Regions from separate parts of the Colwellia sp. BRX10-9 genome, predicted to be linked through region 1. Evidence: riboswitches for the same ligand, from Rfam matches in the RefSeq annotation. Region 1 holds a riboswitch; each other region holds the start of a gene.
What was found. A riboswitch is a leader RNA that binds a small molecule or an ion and turns the genes downstream of it on or off. The one in region 1 is predicted to bind cyclic di-GMP.
Positions count from the first base shown of each region.

Region 1 (2,275 bases):
TACTTTTTGAGTGACATACCATCGACAAAATCACTGGACTTGTATATCACACCCTACACTCATATGTTGTGATTACTTATATAATCCCCATGCAAAACAACCTCACAACTCCCTAGTTCTGAGAGTTTAATGTTCGTCATATCATTCTTTTTAGCATCTTTATACCATTTAACTAACATGTAACCATTACCCGAATTGTCGATAGAAAGCTGAGCTTTAGAATGACCACTATGAAAAAAATCATAGTCAATAATCAATCCTTCAGCATTATTATCCTCATCTTTCACAGTGGCAATGTTTTTAATTTCCCAAGCCCCACTACTAGGTAGTGGCCCCCATGCAGGGTTTGCCTGAAAAAACACAAGCGTTTTACCATGATTTCGACCAAAAACAATGGGTTCAACATCACGGCCATCGTTATTATATTGGAGGCAGTCTATCCGCCACCCATCATTGACGACCAAATCAAACCTTTTACGTAAAGAGAAAGGCACCCCATGCTCATTCAAATTGGTTTTTTCAATAACTACAGGAGGTGGTGTTGATGATGCGTTAAAAAGTTCAGTAGCGCTAGAGCAACCAGCTATGAGTATAATACCAGCAAGCACCGATGTTATTTTCAATGTTGCATTACAATATAGATATTTCATTCTTAGTTTCCTTGGTAAATTATTGAGTAAAATTTGACAGTACTAATTGATCGACGAAACTAATAAATTAACTTTTTGGGTTGCTCATATGTGTCAATTATATATGTCGTGGTTAATTCACATTTAGACGCACTGTATCCTTTTGGTGTTGCTTTAGGTTAAAATTTTACTTCTAATCCATCACACAAGTTACTTAGATCACTTTTATTTATAAAATCATTATAATGAAAAAAATAACTAGTCGAGTCTTCACCCTTTATAAAGCCGTATCTCTTATCACTAATAAATGTCGTAACTTTTCCTTTAATGTTTTTTACTCGATTTATTGCTTACGATTTATGAATAATCTCTAGCATCTCATTATACTCTGATTCACTTATTTCAGGTAAATCTGTATGACAATAACGGCACAGCTTAGCTTCCACTTTAACCTCTTCAGCACAAGCAGGACACTTTCTATATACATCATCTGCCTTTTCAGTTTTATTTTTACTAAAAAAAGAAATAGATAATCCCATAAATAAAATGGCTACTATTTGAAGGAATAATTGCTGCATATTGATAAAATCATATACATTCATTGTTCCAAAGAATGTTTGATATTGCTGAAATATAAAGCCATATCCACTATAAGTTCCATTTTCAAAAGGTGGAAAAATGATAGAAAGCAGTACGCCTGTAATTGATAAATATTTGCCTATTATTTTCATAATTAGTTCCTTTAAATATAAAAAATCAAGTAAGGTAACACGCACTGGTAAAGCCACTACCTTTCGCAAATCGTGAAGGCTGGTCTTTTTGCGTGTATAAGTTTCCCTATACTTGCCTTTTTCAATATTATTTATGGTATGCAAGTCTAATTGCATGTAAAAAAACAATAAAATGCTATAAATAGTAAACGTTGTCAACAATATCCTTTCAATAAACGAATAAATATTTAACAAAGCATTAGCTTCAGTGGCATAGTTAATTTGGTCACATTATTAGAGGTAACAGTATTAAGTTGTTATGTCTTTAAAGTCGTGTTTTTAGCGTTCAGAGACAGAGTGTCACTAACTGTATTGATCTTAGAAGGGACGTAGATAATGGAGGTTTTTATAACCATGAAATGAGTCTCAAAACCGATTTCGTTAATGTCCGCTAAGCCAAATATTTTAAAGTTAGCTGTTGAACTGCTTAGGTCAACTAACAGGTCTACAGTTGACCTCAACAAGCAATATAAATTTCAAATCATTACTTCTTCTTTGCGCATCAAGGGAACATTAGCACTGATAAATATTAGTGCTAAAAGCTAAGCTTCTTGAGTGATTGGGTTTATCCGTCACTTATGCCACTTTGGAGACATTAAGGAGTCCAGTAGAGGTAACATTTTGGATTAGATTTTGTATCGATAATATTTAATAACCGGTTAAACTGACCAATAGAAAAACTTGTTAAGCATTGGCAATATTTACGCATACTGAGCGCAATTCAGTTAGTCTTTTAAGCTTTAACGGGTTCTTTGCTAAATTCATAAGCGGGGTATATTTTTTTATTAATAAAGTCTCTAAAGCTTCAAAATCACTATCACAACAGACCCAGTTGACCATAACATTGGTATTTATCCAGTCTATTATTAACTGCTC
Region 1 covers NZ_JACGVV010000019.1:66,105-68,379, reverse strand. The annotation lists gene H4J69_RS12325 (hypothetical protein) at 60-650, opposite strand; gene H4J69_RS20485 (cold-shock protein) at 809-958, opposite strand; gene H4J69_RS12315 (zinc ribbon domain-containing protein) at 980-1,360, opposite strand; cyclic di-GMP riboswitch class I at 1,404-1,487, opposite strand; gene H4J69_RS12310 (GIY-YIG nuclease family protein) at 2,084-2,275, opposite strand, start outside.

Region 2 (2,275 bases), on a different contig from region 1:
TCCCACCGAAGACGAAATTGATGCAGATTTAATTAATGCCGGTAAACAAACGGTCACGATGGCAAAAGGTGCCTCTATCTTTGATAGTGCCGAGTCATTCGCAATGATACGTGGCGGACATGTCGACTTAACAGTACTAGGTGCCTTTGAGGTCGATGTAAACGGTAACATTGCTTCATATATGATCCCAGGCAAGCTGATTAAAGGTATGGGCGGTGCTATGGATTTAGTTGCGGGTGCTGACAATATTATTGTTACTATGACTCACGCTTCTAAACATGGTGTTTCAAAACTTTTATCTAACTGCACTTTACCGTTAACAGGTAAGTGTTGTATTAAAAGAGTACTCACTGATTTAGCCTTTATCGAAATTAAAGATGGCAAGTTTCATTTATTAGAGCGAGCACCAGGGGTCAGTATTGAGGAAATAATAAAACTCACTGAAGGTGAATTAATTGTTCCTGAGCATGTCCCTGAAATGAAATTTTAATAACCTAGCGGCATATTAATCATACGATTAAATAAAAAAAGAGCTTTAGCTCTTTTTTTTTACTCTATATTTTAACATTACATTAAAGTTCACTTAATGGTTTTGATAGTCACCATTCGATTAAGCACATGTTCTATTTGAAAAAAAATTGATAAAAGTGTTTTTTTTATTAAATTTCTTTACGCATGTCACTAGCGTATTACACATTTTTCTTGCATTTATTGGCTCAATTCGCAATACTAAAAGGGACAAAGAAAAGGCAAAACACGTGAAATCGTGTTACGCAAAACCACCGGTCTAAGGGATTTATGTTTTATATATAAATTCTATGACAGCGGAGTCACCTCGTTATACAAGGTACATCCCGTGGTTTTTTCCTTTACTAACTAAATTAATTACAAGGTTACTAAAATGAAAAAATTATTACTAGCTTCTACCATCACTATTTTAACATTAACGTCTGTTGTATCGGCGCCGAAAGCACAAGCTGCTGACATCGCTCAAAGCGTTTGCCAGTATGTAGCTGCAGACGACAAGAAACGCATGCGTTCGTTCTTAAAAACGAATAGATTAAAAATTCGCACTATCTTTCATGGTATTGAGTGTAATGGACAGAATCTGTTGGCGTTTGCATCGTCTAATGGTTCAGTTAAAACAGGTTCTTTGATGATTTCAAAGTTACCAAAGAAAGTTGTTTCTGAAAACTTAGCTATTTTGCAAACCGGATCGCAACCATTGATAGACGCAGCTAACGAACGCGTTAGCAGCTAAACTTATTTTTTAGTAGATGTTATTTGTTCAATCAAGTGTACTGTTTTACTAGATAATAATTCTATGTCATTTTAAAAAGCCTGCTTCTGCAGGCTTTTTTTTGCCTTAGTCATTTCAATCTATTTTTTGACTCGTTAAGCTAGCACCAGGTTAAAAAACTGATTACACTTAAGTTATACGAAGAAGACTGCGATATACATGTTGAATAAAAGAAGTTATAAAGACAGTAAGAATGCTTTAGTACTTACTGGCGGTGGCGCTCGAGCGGCTTATCAAGTAGGTGTGCTTTCTGCCATATCAAAATTTGTCCCTAGAAATCATGGCATCCCCTTTCCCATTATATGTGGCACCTCTGCTGGTGCTATAAATACCACAGCGCTAGCCTGTTATTCTTCATGCTTTCATTTGGGGGTAAAAAAATTAGAATGGGTTTGGAAGAATATTAATACCAGTCGAATATACCATAGTGATGGTATTCGGGTTTTCTCACATTTGGCGAAAGGTATGCTGGCAAGTTTCCAAGCAGATTATGCCAATAAAAGTGCGCGTAGTTTACTAAACAACGCGCCACTTCGTGACTTACTGAATATGGTGGTCGACTTTAAACGTATCGACACCAATATTTTACGTGGCTATTTATCTGCAGTTTCTATTACTGCATCAAGTTACAGTAATGGCGATTCAATTAGTTTTTATCAATCTGATGAGTCTATTTCTCCTTGGTTTCGCGCTAAACGTCGTGGTGAGCCTTGCCAAATTAATAGTGAGCACTTAATGGCTTCTGCCGCTATTCCCCTTGTGTTTCCTTCAATCAAAATTCGCCAAGAGCATTATGGTGATGGGTCTATACATCAACTTTCACCGTTAAGCCCTGCGATACACTTAGGTGGAGAAAATTTGTTTATTGTTGGTGTTGATCAACCTAAAGCACCACTTCATAGTAAAGTGAATAATCCTCATCCTCCGACAACCTCTACTGTTGCCGGTCATTTACTTGATACTATTTTCTCAGAT
Region 2 covers NZ_JACGVV010000035.1:19,616-21,890, reverse strand. The annotation lists gene H4J69_RS16565 (3-oxoacid CoA-transferase subunit B) at 1-490, shown strand, start outside; cyclic di-GMP riboswitch class I at 739-838, shown strand; gene H4J69_RS16560 (DUF3718 domain-containing protein) at 902-1,261, shown strand; gene H4J69_RS16555 (patatin-like phospholipase family protein) at 1,460-2,275, shown strand, end outside.
Region 2: linked by a shared signal. The riboswitch ahead of H4J69_RS16560 (DUF3718 domain-containing protein) and the one ahead of H4J69_RS12315 (zinc ribbon domain-containing protein) in region 1 are both predicted to bind cyclic di-GMP.

Region 3 (2,275 bases), on a different contig from region 1:
CCTAAATAATAATATGCCGTTGCTAAAATTTCTAAAAGACAAAGGTGATCCTCATACTGAGGATTTACCGAAATCAGCACCTTAACTTGATTAAGATCATTCATCGATAAATCGTTTTTATTTTGCAACGCATAGGTAACAGCTCGATAACTCAAAGCAATTAAACGATATTTTAGCACTTGTGGAGAATCTGCCATTAAAATAACATTGGTTGCCATATTTTGAGTTTGTTCATACTTCTCTTGTAAATAATAGCCATCTGCAACTTTCAGCAATAAATTAAACTTTATGGCTGGTTCAAGTCCTTGCAGAGAAATTCCATCTTGCGCAAAATGAAATGCTTCGCTATTTTCACCCTTATTATTGGCAACATCAGCAAGAAGGATGAAGGTTTTTCCACGAATTTGGACGGTATAATTTTCTTGAGATCCCAAAATTTTTTTTGAAAGTGTAATGATCTCTTCGTAGGGAAGGTTTTCAGCGTCTTGTAAAAAATAGCGCTCAACATCTTTAATGTTTTGCTCAACGTTTAAAGCATCATTGGCAAAACAAAATAAAGGAGCTATAAAAAAACAAAGGATCAACAACAGTTTACAGGGCATTATTAACTAAAATCCTTTATCTAATGATCAGTAGAGTGATCAGCCATAACCTATAAATTTATCTATTACTTATAGGTTTTCGTTACGGTTCAACAAATTATTCATAATAAAGGTTTACAAGCATAGTTCAACGCTTATAATGAATTTAGAGTTTCTAAAACTCGAAAAGGGCAAATCTAGTGAAAGCTAGAGACGCAAAGTTACCGGTCTAAGGGGAAACCTAGGATAGCGGAACTGCCAAGTATAGATATAGTGGGGGCTTGTCTTTATTTTGAACAGTTTGCTTTCGGTATACTTTGCGGTCCTTCCCTTATTTTTAATTATTTTCTGTCATATATTACCTTCATTTAAAATACTATATAACTAAATATATGTTTTTTATAGACAAAAAATATATGTGGTACTTTACTTGTTTATACTAGAAAATGGTCTATTGATATTATTAATTGGGTGTGCAAATTGAGATGGAACAATGAAATATCATGATTCCATAAAACAAGCTGAACTAAAAATGAACATGGCCGTAAAACAATTACAGCGGTGGTTTTTACCTGTCAGCCCAATTAATTATTCAGTTAGCTACGAATATATTAATAAAAAAAACATTCTTCTTAATACTGCCATTGAAAATAAACTTGCCACGGGTAAAAAGCTTGATGATTTTTTCATTGAAGAAAACTATCGCCAATTCATTTTAGGCCAAAGTAAATTCAGAGATGAACTCATTGACGACCTAGATGACGTTGTCACCCATGTTGAAAAAAACAGCCAAAAATCATCGCAGAGTATTAATAAACTGATTACCACGCTAGACGGCAATATTTCTGATCTACAATCTGCCGATAAAGAAAAAATAGTCGTTGCGGTAAATAGCATTCGCCAGGCATCTAAAGCCTTTAAACTACACCAACAAAAATTTGCTGAACATATTTCTTTTACCCGTAAAAAGACCCAGGCGTTAAAAGTTGAATTAAAAGAAGTACGTGAAGAAATTTACATGGATCCACTTACCGGTCTTTATAATCGTAAAGCTATGTCTAAGCATTTAGATTTATGGCTAACAGAAGATCCAAGTCGGCAAGTTGCCGCAATTGTCGTCTGTGTTGATCAAATTTCAGAAGTTAATCTGCAATTCGGTCATTTAATTAGTGATGTTCTCTTATCAAAAATAGCCAGTAAAGTGAGTAGTTATGTTGATGGCAGCGGTCTACCAATACGTTCAGGTGGCGATGAATTTTTAATTCTGTTACCTGATATTGACAAAGAAAGTGCTCGAGAAATTGCCAGTAAAATAACACATGGCGTTGAAAAGCTGCGCTTTGTTAGTAGTAAGTCTGGTATTAGATTACCTCAAATGACATTGTCTACTGGTGTAGACACCTTTAATATTGCTGAAAATGCCAGCAGTATCTTAAAAAAATCACGCCTGTTACTACCCGATTTATACAAAAAAAATAATACATTAAGTTCTTAATCGCTCAACAAGATACTTTTTGCTTGATGACATTTTTCTCTCGCTGATATTTTCACTTCAATAAATAATATCAGTGATAGTATGCCCAACTTTACTCAATATAATCGGTAATAATCTTAATATACTCGGTGGTAAATCAAAGAAGATTACATTGCGAGTGCTTAGCTAAAAATAGTCGACGACAGCCTCCTTGTTTTCT
Region 3 covers NZ_JACGVV010000024.1:41,480-43,754, reverse strand. The annotation lists gene H4J69_RS13830 (hypothetical protein) at 1-602, opposite strand, end outside; cyclic di-GMP riboswitch class I at 762-844, shown strand; gene H4J69_RS13825 (GGDEF domain-containing protein) at 1,075-2,076, shown strand.
Region 3: linked by a shared signal. The riboswitch ahead of H4J69_RS13825 (GGDEF domain-containing protein) and the one ahead of H4J69_RS12315 (zinc ribbon domain-containing protein) in region 1 are both predicted to bind cyclic di-GMP.